3 regions of the uncultured Halopseudomonas sp. genome follow, and region 1 is predicted to be linked to each of the others. Evidence: predicted binding sites of a transcription regulator. Region 1 holds the regulator's gene; each other region holds the start of a gene.
The links. Region 1 encodes sigma-54, which starts transcription at its own class of promoters, with help from an activator protein. Its sites were predicted from a motif close to ANTGGCATNNANNTTGCTNT; they were not measured.

Region 1 (6,707 bases):
ACCGACGGCGTGCTGCCCTGACTTCCCAGCAAGCGTTGCTTGAGGGTGTCGCGCAACTGATAGAGGTTGAGATGACTGGTGTCGATCTTGAGGTTGGCCAGGTCGATAATGGGCTCGAGCAATCTCAGCTCAGCCGCAATGGCCTCAGCCAGGGAGTGGCTCTGGTCAGTGAGAGGGTGCTTGCGACGGGTTTCTGAAAAACGCTTTATCAGTACTTCGTCGGTGGCTGCGAGAAAAATCACATCACAGGTAATGCCGCTGTTGCGCACCTGCGCCAGCAATTCGGGAAACCGCTGCAGATCACTGCGCAGATTCCTCGCATCGATACTTATGGCGACTTTGGGTAATTGCATGCCAGCGTCGTTCGCCTGGCGCGCCAGGTCCGGCAAAAGCCCTGCCGGCAGGTTATCAATGCAATAAAATCCGTTATCTTCAAGCAGATGCAACGCTGTGCTTTTGCCTGATCCTGAGCGACCACTGACGACGACCAGATGCATGGGGCTCAGGTACCCGTGTCTGAAGTTATGATCCGATACAACGTATCGGCATCATCTGCTTCGCGCAGGGAGTCACGCAGATTTGCCTGGTCGAGCTTTTCGGCGAGCATCTTGAGAATCTGCAGATGTTGTTCGGTGGCTTCCTGGGGAACCAGCAGCACGAAAATAAGATCGACAGGCTCTCCGTCCAGTGCGTCGAAATCGATTTTCGATTGCAGTTGGAAGAGGGCGCCTACCGGCTTGTGGCAATCCTCCAGGCGACAGTGGGGTATGGCTATGCCATTACCAAATCCTGTCGAGCCGAGCTTCTCCCGGGCTATCAGGTTCTGATAAATGCTGTCTGGATCAAGATGGCTGTGCTGGGCAATCATCTTGCCGATCAGTTCGAGCATCTTTTTCTTGGAGCCCCCCTGCACGCCGGCAAAGGTGCGCTGGGGGGTCAGTATGTGATCAATTTGCATGGGTTTTGGCTACGGTTGCCTTAGCGGTCGTTGACGCCTTGCTGGCGATTGAGGTTCTTTTCCTTGTGCTTTATCAGCTGCCGATCAAGCTTGTCGGTCATCAGGTCGATTGCGGCGTACATGTCTGTATGCTCGGCGTTGGCGACTACTTCACCGCCGGCTACATGCAGGATCGCTTCAGCTTTCTGTCGGAAGTTTTCGACTTCGAGTATGACCTGGACGTTGGTTATCTTGTCGAAATGTCGCTCCAGGCGGGACATTTTCTCATTCACGTAATTGCGCAGTGGATCGGTAATGTCGAGCTGATGACCGCTTAGGTTCAGTTGCATATGACTTCTCCTGATTGGCTTGATGAAACAGGGAAACGAAGTCGGTTCCCCATAGTGCCCACTCTTGTACTGTGCGTATCAGGCCCGCCGATCAGACAATCCGCTTGCGCTCGCTTGACGGAGCAATGTTGAGCGATTCGCGGTACTTGGCGATAGTACGGCGGGCTACATCAATTCCCTGCTCTTCCAGTAAACCAGCGATCTTGCTGTCGCTCAACGGTTTCTTCGGGTTTTCTGTCGAGACCAGTTTTTTGATCAGTGCCCGAATGGCCGTAGATGAAAATTCGCCGCCCTCAGATGTACCGACATGGCTCGAGAAAAAATACTTGAGCTCGAAAATACCCCGTGGTGTGTGCATGAACTTCTGCGTGGTAACCCGCGAGATGGTTGATTCATGCATGCCTACCGCTTCGGCAATATCGTGCAGGACCAGGGGCTTCATGGCCTCCTCGCCGTACTCGAGAAACTCGCGCTGGTGCTCGACGATCTGGGTCGCGACCTTCATCAGTGTTTCATTGCGGCTTTGCAGGCTCTTGATGAACCAGCGTGCTTCCTGCAGGTTATTACGCAGGTAGGTGTTGTCCGAGCTGGAGTCGGCGCGCCGTACCATGGAGGCGTACTGACTGTTGACACGGATCTTGGGAACGGATTCCTGGTTGAGTTCGACAATCCAGCGGTTGCTGTCGCGGCGGACGATCACGTCGGGAATCACATATTCGGGTTCACCCGAGGCTATTTCCGAGCCTGGGCGGGGATTGAGCGTCTGGATGAGCGCGATGACGCGACCCAGTTGGTCCTCTTTCAGGCGTGTGCGACGCATCAACTGACTGAAGTCGCGACTGCCGAGCAGGCCCAGATGATCACGCACAACCTTTTGCGCCTGCTCCAGCAGGGGAGTATCGGGTGGCAGTTGGCGGAGTTGCAGCAACAGGCATTCACTCAGATCCCGCGCACCTACACCTACTGGCTCGAACTGCTGAATCCGGTGCAGCACCATTTCAACTTCGTCGAGCTCGACTTCGCGTTCTGGATCGATGGAGGCAAGGATCTCCTCCAGGGGCTCTTCAAGGTAACCATCAGCATTGATTGCATCAATAATCGAGAGCGCTATCAGCTGATCGGTTTCCGAAAGCGGAATCAGGTTCAGTTGCCACTCCAGATGGCTTTGCAGGGTTTCGCCGGTACCGGTGCGGGACGTGAAATCCCAGTCGTCATCATCGCCGCTGGGTAGTGAGCTTGCTGAGGTCTGATAGACGTCTTCCCACTGGGTATCGACGGGCAGCTCGCTGGGGATCTGTTCATTCCAGTTGCCTTCTTCGGCGGCCTGTGAATGTTGATCAATAGCATCCATTTCAACGGGTTCGGGTACAGAGACAGCGGGCGCTTCGTCATTGTCGGCGCCATCGGTCCCGGAGCTGCCATGATCGTCGTCGCCCTCGTCAGCCATTTCCAGCATGGGATTGGCTTCCAGAGCCTCCTGGACTTCCTGCTGGAGGTCGAGACTCGATAGTTGGAGCAATCTGATGGCCTGCTGCAGCTGCGGCGTCATCGTCAGCTGCTGCCCCATCTTGAGGACGAGCGTAGGTTTCATTATCGGACGTATTACCTTATGCGCTGTTACTGGCGTTGGTTCTTGGCTGGCCTGAATCTAGCATGCCTGAATTGGGCCTGATTTTATAGCCGGAACTCATGGCCCAGATACACATCCTTGACCAGCTGATTGTCGAGTACAGCCTGTGCGTTACCCTCGGCAATGATGTGGCCGTCGCTGACAATATAAGCCTTGTCGCAGATGTCGAGGGTCTCGCGCACGTTGTGGTCGGTGATCAGTACACCGATGCCTTTGTCCCTGAGATGCTGGATGATCTGTTTTATATCGTTTACCGATATGGGATCCACACCGGCAAAGGGTTCATCGAGCAGTATGAATTTTGGATCGCTTGCCAGTGCGCGCGCAATCTCTGCACGGCGGCGCTCTCCGCCGGACAGACTCATGCCCTTGCTGTCGGCAAGGTGGTGGATATGAAATTCGTGCATCAAGGAGCTCAGCTTGTCGAGCCGGCCCTTGCGGTCCAGATCCTTGCGAGTCTGCAGTATCGCCATGATGTTGTCGGCGACGCTCAGTTTGCGGAAGATGGATGCCTCCTGGGGGAGGTAGCCGATGCCCTGGCGGGCGCGACCGTGCATAGGCAGATGCGTCACGTCGAAACCATCGACCAGTATGTGGCCATTATCGGCCTTCACCAGCCCAACAATCATATAGAAACAGGTGGTCTTGCCCGCGCCATTGGGGCCCAGCAATCCGACTACTTCGCCGCTGCGGATAGAGATGGAGACATCTTCAACGACCTTTCGCGCCTTGTAGGCCTTGGCCAGATGGCGCGCTTCGAGAATGGTTGCAGCAGATTCGGTCATGGAGGATCCGGTCATGGATTGGCCGCTTCATCGCGCTGGCGTGGCTGAATCACTATTTCGATGCGTCCCGGATCACCCGAGCCGCCCGCTGTCGGGCGCCCAGCATCCACAATCTGTTTGTTGATGTCATAGCTGACGTAGTCGCCCTGAAAGGTGTTGCCGCGCTGTTCCAGGCGTGCACGGTCAATCAACACTATTCGTTCGCTATCGGCGAAGTATTCGATGGTCTGGGCACGGGCGTTCACTTCGCCATCGTTCGGACCCGGGGTCTGGGCGTAGGTTGCCGGGCTTCCCACACTGGTTATCTTGCTCACTGCGCCGTCACTGTCGGTAGCCAGCGTGACCTGGTTTCCGGTGAGGCGCATGCTGCCCTGGGTAATGATGACGTTACCTCGGTAGACAGCGGTGTTGCGACGCTCGTCCAGCGAGGCGCTGTTGGCCTGGATACGGATCGGCTGGTTGCTGTCCTGGGGTAATGCCACTGCCGGCAGGCTGGCAACCATTAGCAGTGCAGCCACAGACAGGAATTTATTGCAGCTCATGCTGACCTCGTACGTTGGACAGCAGCTCCAGGCGGCCGTCATCTAGAAAAACCTGCATGCCGTCAGCGGTTGTCACGCTGCCAGCGTTCTCGATTCTAACGCTTTGTGCCGTTTCGGCATAATCACGCTCGGGAAACAGGGTCAGGGCCTGCGTTGTCATGCGTCTTGATGGGTCGTTCGGATCCTGACGCTGCAGCAGCACATCGTTCATCAGGTCGACCTGATCTCCGCCTTTGGTCACCGAGCCCTGTTGTGCCCGAAGCAGCCATGGATGCTCTTCGCCAGGGCGATAGTACAACAGATTCGGTTGCTCCAACTGCGTGCTGTCATCAGTGCGTTGATGTGTCGCCCGGGCGCTGCGCAACTGGTATGCAGGTGTTCCCTGTTCGTTGAACATGAGGATCTGCGTGTTTTCCATGAAAAAGTCCGGTTGCAGAGGATCAGTCACCAGTATCTCCTGGTCGAAGGAGGAAGGACGAATATTGAAATACCCTACGGCCAGTGCCAGGGCTACTGTCAGTCCTACAAGCCCTGCAGTGCGTAAGTAGCGCGGGATGGCAATCATCAGAGATAAGCCTCGCGTGTCTTGTCCAGCGTGCCCTGTGCGGCCATGATCATTTCACAGAATTCTCGGGCGGCCCCAGCACCACCAGCAGCCCCGGTGACGCAGTGGGCATGCTCGCGCACAAAACTGTCAGCCGTGGCCACGGCCACACCCAGCCCGACGCGGCGCATGACCGGAAGGTCTGGCAAATCATCACCGAGAAAGGCGATCTGCTCGAGCTCGAAAGGCAGTATCGCGCGTAGCTCGGACAGTGCGTTGAGCTTGTCCTCGCGGCCCTGGATCAGGTGCTTGATCCCCAGATTAGCTGCCCGCTTCTCCACCAGCGGTGACTTGCGACCACTGATAATCGCCACTTCCACCCCTGATGCCATCAGCATCTTGATGCCATGACCATCCAGAGTGTTGAAGGACTTGAACTCGGTACCGTCCGGCATGAAGAACAGCTTGCCGTCAGTCAGCACGCCGTCGACATCAAAGATCGCCAGCCGAATGCCCGCTGCACGGCGGCCAAGGTCTGTATCCATGCCGGTTGTTGATGGGTTCATACCACCCCCGCGCGCAGTAAATCATGCATATTAAGTGCGCCCACCGGGCGTCCATCCTGGTCGATCACGAAAAGGCCATTGATCTTGGCGTCCTCCATGATTTTCAACGCCTCGGCGGCGAGGGCGCCCTGGCTTACGGTCTTGCATTGCGGCGTCATCACCAGGGCAATGCTGGAGGTATGGATATCCAGATTCTGGTCCAGCGTGCGACGCAGGTCGCCATCGGTGAATATCCCGGCAAGTCGGCCTTGCTGGTCCGATACGCCAGTCAGGCCCAGACCCTTGCGGGTCATTTCCAGCAGTGCGTCGCGCAGGGACGTCTCCGGGGCGACCATGGGCATACGCTCCCCGCCATGCATGATGTCGTCCACCAATAGCAGCAGTCGGCGTCCGAGTGTGCCGCCAGGGTGAGAAAAGGCAAAATCCTCGGCGCTGAAACCGCGGGCTTCAAGTAGGGCGATAGCCAGAGCGTCGCCCATGACCAATGCGGTAGTCGTGCTGGATGTGGGTGCCAGATTTAGCGGACAGGCTTCCTGGGCAACACCGGTATGCAGGTTGGCCAAGGCAGCTTTGGCCATGACTGATTCCGGATTGCCGGTAATGCTGATCAGCGGCACGCCAAGACGCTTGAGCAATGGCAGTAGTGTGACTACTTCGGCTGTGTTGCCCGAGTTGGACAAGGCAATGACCACGTCCTGCCGGGTAATCATGCCCATGTCGCCGTGGCTGGCCTCGCCCGGATGTACAAAAAAAGCCGGGGAGCCAGTGCTGGCCAGGGTAGCTGCTATCTTTTTGCCTATGTGTCCCGACTTGCCCATGCCGGTCACCACAATGCGTCCGGTGCATGCCAGCAAGGCTTGGCATGCCTTTACGAAGTCGTCATCAAGACGTTCCAGCAGGCTGTGAACCGCGTCACGTTCCATCTCGATACTGCGCCGCGCGGAGGCTGTAAAATCAAATTCAGGCATATGCACACTTCATCTGTAAACAGGTCCAGGAGTATAGCCGCTTGTTGGCGTTAACTCATCCGTTCGCGGCTCCAGTGCGGCTTTCGAGGTCGTGCCGGGCCGGCAATGTGTTGGTGGATATTGCGCCGTGGTTTAATTGTTCAGCCCTTACTTGGGCTGGATACTCCGAACTGTTATATTAACGCGTTCAATTTGCCCGCTTTGTGCCGGCAGCCAGGAAGCCCGATTTTTTTATGACCGACGATTCAGAGTTCATCGTTGACCTTAAGCAGGTCACCTTCAAGCGCAGCGGGCGCATCATCTTCGATGGTGTGGATATTCGTATTCCGCGTGGCAAGGTGACGGGTATCATGGGGCCCTCCGGGTGCGGCAAGACGACCCTGTT
Region 2 (6,707 bases), on a different contig from region 1:
GCGGCAGCGCCAACCTTGCGCGACAGTCCGCATGAGCGTGCAGCCATAATCGCGCATCTTCATGCCCGCGGATATTCAAAAGCGCAACTGGACAGCGTAATTCCCGGTCAGTACAGAATTGATTATGGGCATCCTGAGCGGCCGTTGGTGTCGGTGGTAATTGTTGTAAACGACGATCTGGCGATGGCTCAGCGCTGTGTCATGAGTGTTCTCGAAAACACCGATTATTCCGACTACGAGATCCTGTTGATTGATAATCAGAGTCAGAAGCCCGCAACAGTCGAGTGGTTGAAGGCGGTGGAGCACATGGGTAGCGAAAAAATTAAGGTGATGCGCTCCCCCGAACGCTTGAGTCATAGCGAGGCCTGTAACCAGGCGGCACTAAATGCAGGCGGAGACTACCTGTTGCTGCTGCGCTCGGATGTGGCGGTGATTGACGCGAATTGGCTTGATTCACTTATGAACCACGGTCAAAGACCAGAAGTCGGCGTCGTGGGTGCGCGTACGGTAAATTCCGAAGGTCTGATTACCCATGCTGGCTTGATTCTAGGTCTGGAAGGACCCGCGGGCGCTGTTTTCCTTGGCGAGCCACTGGATGCTCCCGGATACATGCAACGATTGCAGGTTGATCAGAATGTCGGTGCCGTTGCCGACAGCTGCCTGCTGGTGCGCAAGTCTCTGTATATTGATGTGGGCGGTATGGACGCGCAGCACTTTGCTGATCAGGGGGCCAATATCGATCTTTGCCTGCGTATTGCCGATAGCGGGCATCTGCTGGTTTGGACTCCACGCGCTACGTTACTTCATGGTGTTGAAAAAAGAGCGATCCCAAGAGATATTGAGGATGAGCTATATAGTCGCTGGCTGCCGCGTCTGGCACGTGACCCTGCGTATAATCCCAATTTCTCGCTGGCCAAGCCTGGCGGCTTCAAGTTAGCAGATCCCCAGATTTCCTGGCGGCCCTTGAATGCTTTTCATCCGGTACCTGTTGTCCTGGCGCATCATGCTGATGAGACGGGCTGTGGCCAGTACCGCATGATTCAACCCTTCAGTGCATTGAAAACGGCCGGTTTGATTGATGGTGCTCTATCCCGTGGTTTGATGCATGTCACCGATCTAGAGCGTTACGATCCTGATGTGGTTGTCATGCAGCGGCAGATAGCCAACGAAAGGTTGGAGGCGATGCGCCGTATGCGCGCTTTTTCCAGGGCCTTCAAGGTATACGAGCTGGACGACTATCTGCCGAATCTGCCGCTGAAAAGTGTTCATAGGGATCATATGCCCAAGGATATCGTCAAGTCCCTGAGGCGAGGGCTGTCCTACGTAGATCGTTTTGTGGTGTCCACAGAAGCAATCGCAGATGCTTTTAATGATTTTCATCACGACATCAGGGTCAGACACAACACGCTTGATCCGCTTTGGTGGGGCGAGAATCTTCCCGAGAGTCGCAGACGTACTGGTACAAAGCCACGGGTTGGCTGGGCAGGGGGCGCCAGCCATACCGGTGATCTGGAGATGATTGAGGATGTCGTCAAAGCGCTTGCCGATGAGGTGGAGTGGGTGTTTTTTGGTATGTGTCCGGAGAGGATGAGGCCCTACATCCATGAGTATCATCCGGGTGTGCCAATCACACAGTATCCAATGGCTTTGGCGCGACTAAACCTCGATCTGGCTCTGGCTCCGGTTGAGCAGAATCTCTTTAATGAATGCAAGAGCAACCTGCGGCTGCTTGAGTACGGGATTTGCGGATACCCGGTCATATGTAGCGATCTGCGTTGCTATGAAGGTGACCTACCTGTCACCCGCGTCAAGAATCGATACAAGGATTGGATAGAAGCGATACGCATGCATCTTGCCGATCGTGAGGCTAGCGAGGCCATGGGTGACGCTTTGCGAGGAACGGTGCGAAGCCAGTGGATGCTTGAGGGCGTTAATCTCGATCTATGGCGTCAGGCCTGGTTGCCGGACTGATTTTTTGGACTGAGGCCTAAAGAATATCGTGGTATAGGCGATAAACAAGGTAAGGCTGATGGGCATCTCAGCCTCGCCACGGCAGGTGCAGAGGGATTGACAAAGTTTTTTTTCAAAACCCCTAAAGCTTTGGTAAGTGGCGTCGATACAGTAACTGAATGCGAACTCAATGGGTGCCTGGGCAAGTCCAGCCCTGAGATCGCTGCTCAGGCAAACATAACCAAGTTTACGAGGTACTTACCATGGCTCTTACAGTCAACACTAACGTAGCTTCACTGAACGCCCAGCGTAACTTGGGTGCTTCTTCGAACAACCTGCAGACTTCCCTGCAGCGCTTGTCCTCCGGTTCGCAGATCAACAGTGCCAAGGACGACGCAGCTGGCCTGCAGATCTCCAACCGTCTGACCAGTCAGATCAATGGTCTCGGTGTAGCAACCAAGAACGCAAACAACGGTATTTCGATTGCCCAGACTGCTGAAGGCGCTTTGCAGGAGTCGACCAACATCCTCCAGCGTATGCGTGACCTTTCCCTGCAGGCTGCCAACGGTTCTAACGGTGATAGCGAGCGTGATGCCTTGAACTCGGAAGTCACCGAGCTGAAGAAAGAATTGGATCGTATTTCAAACACGACTGCCTTTGGTGGCAAGAAGTTGTTTGATGGCAGCTTTGGAACTGAAACATTCCAGGTGGGCAGTGCTGCCAACGAAGCTATCAGCTTGAAGCTGGACGAAACCAGCACCAAGTCCCTTAGAAGCGATGCTATCAGCAGCGGCACCATTGCGACTGCAGATGTAGCCGGTGCCACGGCTGCGGCCTCTGGTGCTGTTGCCGTCTCCTTTACCATCACTGGTGGCAGTGCTGATGGGACCGATCGGGTATTCACCGTCAGCTCTGAATTTGCTTCAGGTGCTACCGTAACCGAACAGGTACAAAACCTGGCAACCGCCATCAACGACGCGAACATCGGGGTGGGTGCATTCATCGATGATTCGGGTGCGATTAACGTTCTCACCAATGCAGATCTCGGCACTGCTGATGGCGAACTGTCCATTGCCTTCTCTTCGGGTGCTACTGCTGCGGCAGCAAGCACTGCAGCAGAGGCTGGTGGTACAGCGGTAACTCTGGCTGCAGTAGCGGCAACCGACGCTGAAGTTCGCGATATCGACCTTACTAGTGCCGAAGGTGCTCAGAAAGCTGTCTACATCATCGACGCTGCACTGCAGTCCATTGATAGCCAGCGTGCGGATCTGGGTGCTGCCCAAAACCGCTTCCAGTCCACTATCAGCAACCTGCAGAACGTGTCCGAGAACGCCTCCGCCGCTCGTGGCCGGATTCAGGACACCGACTTCGCTGCTGAAACTGCGAAGCTGACCAAGAACCAGATCCTCCAGCAGGCTGGTACTTCGATCCTGGCCCAGGCCAACCAGTTGCCCCAGGCCGTCCTAAGCCTCTTGGGCTAAGGTCAAAACGGAGCTAGACTGCGGGGGAAGGGTTAAAAGCCTTTCCTCCGCTTTTTCCTTTGTGAGGTATTTATCATGGAAATGGGCGTTCTCAAACCGTTTGAAATCACTAGCAGTGCGCGCACCGGTGTTTCGGTTGAGGCGGCTAAAGCCAGCGTTATATCTGGCGGGCAGAAGGATGTTGCAGCAGAGAATGTTTCTGGCAGATCGGCTGAGGCACAGAGCCGTAATACCGCGGAAACCAATGCAGAGCCAGACCGCGAGACGCTTGAAGCAGCGGTGTCTGACATGCAGAATTTTGTCCAGTCGGTACAACGTGACATCAATTTCAATGTTGATGACAGCAGCGGCCGGGTGGTGATTAACGTAACCGAGGCAACCAGTGGCGACGTGATTCGCCAGATTCCTTCGGAAGAAGCACTGAGGCTCTCGGAAAATCTATCCGAAATCCGCAGTTTGCTTTTCAAAGCAGAAGCTTGAGGGCTCCTGCTGGCCGGTTTTAATGGCACATAACTTGCCTGCATTACCGGGACATTCTATTCGGTACGCAGACCGTCAAAAATCGGTCGTAGGGGCAGGCTCATGGCTATTCAAGGTTTAGGTACAGGCGTCGGCTCTGGTCTTGATATCAACAATATCGTCAAGGCTCTGGTAAATGCGGAAAGCGCGCCAAAAACCGCGCAGCTCAACCGTCTGGAGCGCGATACCACTGCCAAGTTCTCTGGGCTTGGGCAATTTCGAAGCGCGATTTCCGATTTCCAGACTGCGCTGAAGGATCTCAATGATCCCGCTTTGTTTGAAAAGCGAAGCGCGACCTCCGCCAAACAAGACATTTTTACCGCCAAGGCAGACGGAACCGCGAGTGCCGGTAATTTCAGCGTGCAGGTCTTCAATTTGGCGCAGACCAGCAAGCTTTCGCTGCAAGGCCTGGATAACACGACTGACCCTGTTGGCACCGGAACACTGACGATTACCGTTGGTGGAGAAGCTCTCGACATTTCCATAGGTGAAGACAATAGCAGTCTTTCTGGCATCCGCGATGCGATCAACGCGGCTGGCAAAGACAGCGGCCTGACTGCCACGATTGTAAGTGATCCCAGTGGGGCGGGTGGTGCTCGTCTGGTACTGAGTTCAGACCAGGCGGGCAACGGCAACGATATCAGTGTCAGCTCCAGCAGCCTCACCGGGAATCTCGGTCAGTTGGATTTTACTCCCCCTGATCCGACTCTTACTGACTACGTGCCCGCAGCATATGATCCTGCGGACCCTCGTGCTGCTCGAGTGATCAGCTTCGCCCGAGACGCGAATCTCGCAATTGATGGAATTCCCATTTCAAGTGCCGGAAACACCATTGACAACGCAATTGCTGGGGTGACGCTGACCCTCAAATCTGCTCAGTCAGAGGAGGACCTCCAGAGCGCCGCCACGATTAATCTTGGGGTTGCCGAGGATCGAGCGGGAGTCAAAGGTTCTTTGAAGAAGTTTGTCGATGCCTACAACAAGATGATAGGCACTATCGGCAGCTTGACTAAAGTGACCTCAGTGGGCGGCGATGACGGCGAACCACTGGCCGCTGCCCTGGTCGGCGATGCTTCGGTACGGTCTTTTTCAACTGCTATTCGTAATGAGCTAGGCTCCACACAAGGTGGGACCGATAGCCTTCGTTTGCTGGCCGATCTGGGGATTTCTACCCAGCGCGACGGCACACTGAAAATCGATGATGAACGAATGGATGCGGTACTAGCGGACAACTTCGAAGAGTTGAGCGGTTTCCTTACTGGTGACTCGGGTATCCTGTCCAGACTGGAAAGCAAGACTGATCCTTACGTCCAGAGCGGCGGCATCCTTGAGTCGCGTACCAAGGCATTGCAAAACACGCTTTCAAGTGTTGATGGGCAGCGCGAGCAGCTGACAAGACGTATAGACAAGCTCGAAGCGCAACTGTTTTCCCAGTTCAATGCCATGGATGCGTTGGTGGCTCAGCTTTCAGGCACCAGCGACTATTTGAGTGGTGCGCTGAGTAATCTCCCAGGCGTTGTTAGACAGGATAATCGTTAATGAAAAGCCCGATCGATACATACAAGAATGTCAGCGTTTCCCAGGAAGTATCGCAGTATCGCGCAGTTCAGCTCCTGCTAAATGGCGCCATCGAACGCGTGAAGCTCGCGAGGCACGCCCAGGCCACTGGTAATCCAGAGCGTCGCGGCGTTGCGGTTAGCGGCACCCTGAGTATCATAGGAGCATTACAGGGTGCACTCGACAAGGATCTGGGTGGTGATATCGCCGAGAATCTGGATGCTTTGTACGACTACATGACCCGTAAGCTGGCGGGCGTGGCGCTGGACGATACCCCGCGCAGTCTGGATGAGGTGCAGGGCCTGCTAGAAGAAATCAAGGAAGGCTGGGATGCGATCGAGCCCAATCTGAGTGCAGATCAGGAAACACCCTCCGTTTAATGTTTGCGGGCGCGCTGCGCCCGCTTTCGCTTTTTTTTTAATACATTCTCCCCTCAAGTTTTCCCTCAAGCGCCGATATAGAGGTATATGTTCTTTACCTCAGGATATCGCCATGAACGCTTACGCAGCGATGAAGCAGTACCAGACAGTTAATGTTAACGCTCAGGTCAGCGAAGCAGCTCCACATCGTCTGATTCAGATGTTGTTGGAGGGCGGTTTGCAGCGCATTGCTCAGGCCCGGGGTGCCATGCAATTCGGGAATATCCCACTCAAGGGTGAACTGATCGGCAAGAGCATGGGTATCGTTTCAGGCCTGCGTGATGCGCTGGATCTGGAAAAAGGCGGCGAAGTGGCGGCCAACCTCGATAGCCTTTATGCTTATATGCTGCAGCGTCTGAGCCTGGCTAACCTGAATAACGATCCAGCCATGCTAGACGAGGTCGCGTCTCTGTTGCGTGACGTGAAAGAAGGCTGGGATGGCATTGCCCAACACTGAGGAAAGCATCATGACGGTTGCGGTCAAGCAATTGGAAGATACCCACCGCGCTCTTGTCGAGGCGGTTCATGCGGGCGACTGGCAACAGGTCAGCAATCTTGATGGTGTATGTCGAGAACTGGTTGCTCAAGCCATGGCCCAGGAAGACCGTGATGATCAGGCGTTGGCTGATGCGCTGGACAACCTGCTGACGACCTACCGTGAAGTCGTGGCGCTTTGCCAGGCAGTGCAGGGCAAGCTCGCCGAAGAACTTCAGGACCTCCAGCGCAGCAAGCAGGGCGCCAAGGTCTATCAGATGTTTGGTTGAAGATCCTCGCGTCAAAC
Region 3 (6,707 bases), on a different contig from region 1:
GGAACGCTTCTCCCGCAACAGCAAACCGATCGCCGTCGCGTGGCATCATCTCGTCGATCCAGAGAGTCTTGGTGGCGCTATCAATCTCCACAATAAAGCTCTGGAACTTTTGCGGGCGATCAACAAAGGTAACGCGCAGATGATCGCGGTGCTGCTGAATATTTTTCAGCAACGAAAGTATCTCTACTGGAGAGTGGACATCCCGTGGAGGCTGCGGGCCGACTTCCTGATTGAATAGGCTAGACACTGAGGGCTCTCTAGTTCAAATGGACAAACATACTACTACAGTATGCTGGCTATCTGACACGCTGTTCAGGCCTTGGTCAGGTTGCGCTGGTTGCCGGAACGGCTGGCGATGCCCTGGCGATCATATACGCTCTGGCTTGTCTCACCCTGGTTACGCAGGAGATCAAGTAGATTGCCGGTGGCCTGCTGGTTATGTCTAACCAATCGCGCATTACGTAAATTGCCAGCCTGGCAACGCTGTAACGTATCCTGAAATGCGGAATATCTTTCCAGCAGTGTGGGTGCGCCAAGGGATTTGATGTGAGCTTCAAGGCCGTCGCCGGGGGCGACGCCAATTTGTGTACAGCAAGTGCGGATCGCAAGATCGTGCCGTGCAAGTGCTTCGATCAGGGGAGTCTTGGCCGCTAGAAGCTTCTCCAATTCAGCCATGTCTCGATCTACAAGCGCCTGTTGTTCAAGATCCAGGAGCTCAGCAAAAGCTTCACAGTCCGGTTGTGCCTGTAAAAAGACTTTCTCCAGATGTTCCATTTGCTTTCTCCGCTAACCGCTGTGCAGACAAGGTGGCCGGACATTCTCCCGAGGAGTTATTCCAGAGCCAGCAGCTTGTCCGCAATACGGCCACTGTCGACGTTGTAAGTGCCGTCACTGATAGCCTGCCGAATCTGGTCCACGCGTTCGCTGTCGACCACCGGCAAGTCACGTAGACGTTCTTCAACCGCCTGTAATTGTTGAGCCTGTGGGCTGAGTTTCACCTGCCCCTCTTCCACAGTGGTGTTTTGCGCGTTTCCTTGCGCGGCAGGACGGGTGCCTTCGGCCGCGGCATCGCGCTTGCCCACAGTAGCGCCTGTCTGGGCACCCCGATTGGCACTGTTTGATGCGTTGAAGTCAATAACCATTCTGTTTTCCTCAGAACCTAAATGCTTTACTAACACCTGTAACGGCCGATGCAGTCAAAACTTTAGGAAAGATTAGTGTGAATCTGGTCACGTTTTTCACACCAATTTTCATGTTGAGATTATAGAGTAATTGGGCGATAAGGTCACATCGCCACTTCAACTTGTCCGGGGCCGGTAATTCTGGCCTTGACGGTGCGTCCGGACCTGATGTTGCGCACTCGTATCTGACTGCCCATGTTACCGTTTTCCAGCGCCTCCCCTGGCATGCGAACAGACACATGACTGTTCGCCGCGCTGATCACTACCTTGTCGCCCCGTTTGACCACTTCTTGCTGTTCCAGCTGATTGGGGGCCAAAACCGTATCAGCTGCTACCTGACGCCTGAGGCGTAAACCCGCTACCTGATCCAGATCGGTCAGATAGGCATTATTCAAGAGTCCGACGTCCCGCTCCAGGAGGGTGACATCCTGTTTGCCAATGACGGCATGGCGAGAAAGTGGTCGGGTGGTCACAAGTACAGGTTGGTAAAGGCTTACCTGGGCAGGGACGAACAGCCGCCAGCGCACTTCGCTCTCACAACTGAGTCGCACGGTGACACGGCCCACAGGTTCGGCGGGGCTTTCCAGCTCGGCTTCCAGGGCTCCTTCAGGGCACAATGGCAGTCTCAGCCGGTTGTCTAGCCGATTGACTTGCACTTCATAGCGAGCATCCCGAGCACTGCGCTGCAGATGACTTTCGATTTCCTGCTCAAGAAAAGAGGTAGTCGCGCCGATAAGTTGATCAATCAGTGGATTGGCAGAAACGCCTGCGCAAAAAAATAGCGGCAATACCGCGCACCCTGTGAGAAAACGCATACAATGAACCCTGATGACGAGTGGGTTGGCGAATGTCAAAAAAACGCCGTAACAAGTACTACCCAAACAGTGCAGCAAGATGCATGCCGTTTCATTCGAGATATTTGAGGAGTTGCCCATGGCTGGCGTAATGGATTCGGTCAACCAACGTACGCAGTTGGTCGGGCAGAACCGTCTTGAACTCTTGTTGTTTCGACTTTCCGGGCCGCAGCTCTACGGCATCAATGTGTTCAAGGTCAAGGAAGTGCTGCAATGTCCAAAGCTCACTATCCTGCCGCGCTTGAATCCGGTCGTCCGGGGCGTTGCGCACATTCGCGGTGGTACTCTGCCTATCATTGATCTCAACAAGGCCACTGGTGGACCGGGACTCGATGATTTGAGCACAGCATTCGTGATCATTACCGAATACAACTATCGGGTTCAGGGTTTTCTGGTGCGCTCGGTTGAGCGGATCGTCAATATGAACTGGTCCGACATCCACCCGCCGCCAAGGGGTACTGGTCGCGATCATTATCTGACGGCCGTTACGCGTGTGGATGATAAAATGGTTGAAATTATCGACGTCGAGAAGATTCTTGCCGAGGTAGTGCCAACCGTGGAAACCATCACTGCAGGCGTGATCGATGAGGTTACCCACACGGAGGCCCTGGCACGCAAGGTATTGATCGTTGACGACTCCTCGGTTGCTCGCAAGCAGGTTGCACGCTGTCTGCAGGAAGTGGGAGTGGAGGTGGTTGCCCTTAACGATGGTCGCCAGGCACTGAATTGGCTTCGGGATCTGGTCGAAAACGGCAATGGTGTATCCGATCTGTTGATGATGGTGTCGGATATCGAGATGCCGGAAATGGATGGCTATACGCTGACCGCGGAAGTACGAGGCGATTCGCGTATGACGGGCTTGCATATCCTGTTGCATACCTCGCTTTCGGGGGTGTTCAACCAGGCTATGGTGAAAAAGGTGGGAGCCGACGACTTCCTTGCCAAGTTCAAGCCGGATGAGCTGGCACAAAGGGTGATTGATCGACTGCACGCGCTGCGTGAGTAGATCACCGCGTGGGGAAGCAATTCAATTGACGACGGGATGGACTGCGTGACCTCGGCAAACCAAGATTTTCATGTGTTCAGGGAATTTCTGGAAAAAGCGTGCGGCATCGTGCTGGGCGACAATAAACAGTATCTGGTCGCAAGTCGCCTTAATCGGCTTCTAGAGCAACAGGGCATCAAGAGCCTGGGCGAGCTGGTTACGCGTATCCAGACGCAGCCGCGTAGTGGTCTTCGTGAACTGGTTGTCGATGCGATGACGACTAACGAGACTCTTTGGTTCCGGGATGTCTATCCCTTCGAGGTGCTGAAGAATCGGCTTCTGCCCGAGTTCATCAAGGCTAATCCCGGCCAGCGTCCGCGTATCTGGTCTGCGGCATGTTCTTCGGGCCAGGAGCCCTATTCATTGAGCATGTCCATTGACGAGTTCGAGCGCAGCAACCCCGGACAGTTACGCGGGGGCGGGCAAATTATTGCCACAGACCTGTCAGGTGGCATTCTTACTGCGGCCAAGTCTGCGGAGTACGACAGCCTGTCTATTGCCCGTGGGCTTTCAACTGAACGGCTGACCCGTTATTTCGATCAGACCACGCCGGGCCGCTGGACAGTCAAGCAGCCGATTCGCAGTCGCGTTGAGTTTCGCGCAATGAATCTGCTCGACAGTTACTCGATGCTCGGCAAGTTCGATATCGTTTTTTGCCGCAATGTCCTCATCTATTTTTCTGCCGATCTCAAGAAGGACATTCTCAAACGCATTCATGGCACCCTGAAGCCCGGTGGTTACCTGATGCTTGGGGCATCCGAGGCGTTGAACGGTCTGCCTGATCTCTATCAGATGGTCCAATGCAGTCCCGGTATTGTCTATAAGGCAAAATAGCGATCAGATTGACTGATGCCCAAGAAAAGACCTGTGTCGCCCTGACGCAGGTTTTATGTTCGCCCGCTCTCCCCGAAAGTCCCATCGCCCTCATCCTTGCCGCCCAGGCGATTGCCGCCTGACAGTTTACCGTTGCCGCTTTTCCATGGGTACGTGTTAAGTCTTTGAATAATAGTGACATATTTTCTTGGCATGGAAACTGCTTTGTTATTGCGCAGAGAGAACCATGTGGCTAATTCTTGCCACAAGAGGAACGCGCAAATGACGATCAATTTCGATAACGCCCTTGGTATTCACGAGAAAGCACTGACTTTCCGTGGCCAGCGAGCGGCTGTTCTGGCCAACAATGTTGCCAACGCCGAAACGCCCAATTACAAGGCCCGCGATCTGGATTTTTCCACTGTTCTGGCTGCTCAGCAGAGCGGCGGTGACAAGGGCTTTGCTGCCAGCACCACGCATGCTCGGCACATCAATACCGAAAGTCTGCTCGACCAGGCCGCCGGGCTGCGCTTCCGTACGCCCTTGCAGGCATCCCTGGATGGCAACACCGTTGACGCTGAGGTCGAGCAAAGCGCTTTTGCCGAGAACGCCATCGAGCTGCAGGCCAGCTTTACCTTTCTCAACAGCAAGTTCAAAGGGTTGATGTCAGCCCTGCGCGGAGAATAAGCCATGTCCCTCAATGACGTATTCAATATCGCCGGTTCCGGTATGAGCGCACAGTCTCTGCGCCTGAATACAACGGCCAGCAACATCGCCAACGCCGAGACCGTGTCCAGCAGCACAGGCGAGACCTACCGCGCCAGACATCCGGTTTTTGCAACCATGTTTAGCGAACAGCAGCAGGGCATGGGTCAATCGCTGTTTGCCTCCCAGGAGCAGGCCGGGCAGGGTGTTGAGGTCCTGGGTGTCGTGGAGTCGGATGCCGAGTTGCAATCGCGTTATGAGCCTGACCATCCGATGGCGGATGAGCAGGGTTATGTTTTCTATCCCAACGTCAACATTGTCGAGGAAATGGCCAACATGATGGCTGCTTCGCGGGCATATCAAACCAACGTCGAAATCATGAACGCAACCAAGACTATGTTGCAACGCGTTCTCACACTGGGTCAGTGACAGGAGCTTCAAGACCATGAGTATTTCTAGTGCACTGAGCGTAGGTGAAAGCGTTCTGGATCAGTACAAGGTGGACCAGACCCGGGATGCCAAGGGCGGCGAACTCGGCAAGAATGAATTCTTGAAACTGCTGGTGACACAGATGAACAACCAGGATCCGCTGTCACCCCAGGAAAATGGAGAGTTCATTGCTCAGCTGGCTCAGTTCAGTACGGTTGAGGGCATTGAAACACTCAATACCTCGATGGAGTCACTGGTCAATGGCTACCAGTCTTCACAGGCCTTGCAGGCTTCGTCATTGGTGGGTCGTACCGTCATTGTGCCGGCTGATCAGGCCATGGTGGACACTGCCAAGGGTATCAAGGGACAACTGGCTCTGCCTGTCCCCAGTGATAACGTTTACGTGAATGTCACCGATGCGGCTGGTTCCGTCGTCACGCGACTTAACCTGGGCAGCCAGGCGAGCGGCATGCATGACTTCGTTTGGGATGGAAAAGACAGCAGCGGCAATCTGATGCCGCCCGGAAAATACAAGTTTGAGGCTCAGGCTACTATCGAAGGAGCCAACAAGCAGCTTGCAACGTTACTGCCGGCCAACGTGGACAGCGTGTCCCTGGGCAACGGCAACGGGGGCGGAATGATGCTTAACGTCGCAGGCCTCGGCAGTATCAGTCTTTCTAATATCGTTTCTATTGGTCAGTAACAGTCGTCCGATCTACATCGGCTAGGAGAGTAACCATGTCTTTCAATATCGGTCTGAGTGGTATCCGGGCGGCGTCATCCGATCTGGATATTACCGGTAACAACATCGCCAACGCCGGCACAGTGGGCTTCAAGGGCTCGCGCGCGGAATTTTCCGATGTTTATGCAGCCTCCATTCTCGGCTCGGGCAGCAATGCCCAGGGCAGCGGTGTATTGCTTGCCGACGTGGCCCAGCAGTTTACCCAGGGCAACATCAACTTCACCGAAAACAGTCTCGATCTGGCCATCAATGGCAACGGCTTCTTTGTTACCAGTAACGGTGGTGCGCTCAGTTATACGCGAGCCGGCTACTTCGGTACCGATCGCGAAGGTTTTATTTCCAACAACTTCGGCGAACGCCTGCAGGGCTTTGGCGTGAATCCGGTTACTGGCCAGATTAACCAGGGCGTTCAGACCGACCTGCGCGTGGATACCCGTTCGGCCAATCCCAGAGCAACTTCCGAGGTTGACTCTACTCTGAACCTGAATTCTACCGACGTGCGTCCGGCTATCTGGCAGCAGGCCTATGATACCGAGATTGCTGCAGGCGGTACCCCAGCCGATGCTTTGGCAGCTGCCAGGGACACCTTCGATCCCACCAATTCGGCCACCTACAACAGCTCCACCTCGGTCAATATCTTCGATAGCCTGGGTAATGCGCATACCCTGACCAAGTACTTCGTAAAGACCGACGGCAATCAGTGGGACATGTTCACCATGATTGACGGCCGTCAGGTCACCAATGATCCTGCGACCAATAATGCCTTGCCGACTGATGCAGCCTTCGGCCCAGAGCCTACTCAACTGACCTTCAATACCGTTGGCGAGCTAACCACGCCGCAGCCAGTGGGCAGTATCCAGAACTGGGTACCACTAGATAGTGCCGGACGCGAAACCGGCGCCGACTCGCCAGCTGCGTTCGCTATCGACCTGGCGGGT

Region 2: fliD (flagellar filament capping protein FliD) is a predicted target of sigma-54. The motif match lies at 3,933-3,952, and genes of this name have one in related genera.
Region 3: flgB (flagellar basal body rod protein FlgB) is a predicted target of sigma-54. The motif match lies at 4,101-4,120, and genes of this name have one in related genera.

What each region holds. Positions count from the first base shown of each region.
Region 1 is NZ_CAXBOV010000009.1:21,984-28,690, reverse strand. Features, by position in the region: gene rapZ (RNase adapter RapZ) at 1-497, opposite strand, end outside; gene ptsN (PTS IIA-like nitrogen regulatory protein PtsN) at 503-958, opposite strand; gene raiA (ribosome-associated translation inhibitor RaiA) at 979-1,287, opposite strand; gene AAC076_RS06220 (RNA polymerase factor sigma-54) at 1,379-2,878, opposite strand; gene lptB (LPS export ABC transporter ATP-binding protein) at 2,962-3,702, opposite strand; gene lptA (lipopolysaccharide transport periplasmic protein LptA) at 3,714-4,244, opposite strand; gene lptC (LPS export ABC transporter periplasmic protein LptC) at 4,231-4,809, opposite strand; gene AAC076_RS06200 (HAD hydrolase family protein) at 4,809-5,333, opposite strand; gene AAC076_RS06195 (KpsF/GutQ family sugar-phosphate isomerase) at 5,351-6,322, opposite strand; gene AAC076_RS06190 (ABC transporter ATP-binding protein) at 6,556-6,707, shown strand, end outside.
Region 2 is NZ_CAXBOV010000014.1:54-6,760, reverse strand. Features, by position in the region: gene AAC076_RS09225 (glycosyltransferase) at 1-1,971, shown strand, start outside; gene AAC076_RS09220 (flagellin) at 2,214-3,431, shown strand; gene AAC076_RS09215 (flagellar protein FlaG) at 3,507-3,911, shown strand; gene fliD (flagellar filament capping protein FliD) at 4,014-5,489, shown strand; gene fliS (flagellar export chaperone FliS) at 5,489-5,887, shown strand; gene fliS (flagellar export chaperone FliS) at 6,000-6,383, shown strand; gene AAC076_RS09195 (flagellar protein FliT) at 6,364-6,690, shown strand.
Region 3 is NZ_CAXBOV010000016.1:22,305-29,011, forward strand. Features, by position in the region: gene AAC076_RS10390 (flagellar regulator YcgR PilZN domain-containing protein) at 1-247, opposite strand, end outside; gene AAC076_RS10395 (flagellar protein FlgN) at 313-774, opposite strand; gene flgM (flagellar biosynthesis anti-sigma factor FlgM) at 831-1,142, opposite strand; gene flgA (flagellar basal body P-ring formation chaperone FlgA) at 1,286-1,996, opposite strand; gene AAC076_RS10410 (chemotaxis protein CheV) at 2,115-3,041, shown strand; gene AAC076_RS10415 (protein-glutamate O-methyltransferase CheR) at 3,087-3,914, shown strand; gene flgB (flagellar basal body rod protein FlgB) at 4,176-4,580, shown strand; gene flgC (flagellar basal body rod protein FlgC) at 4,584-5,027, shown strand; gene flgD (flagellar hook assembly protein FlgD) at 5,044-5,730, shown strand; gene flgE (flagellar hook protein FlgE) at 5,766-6,707, shown strand, end outside.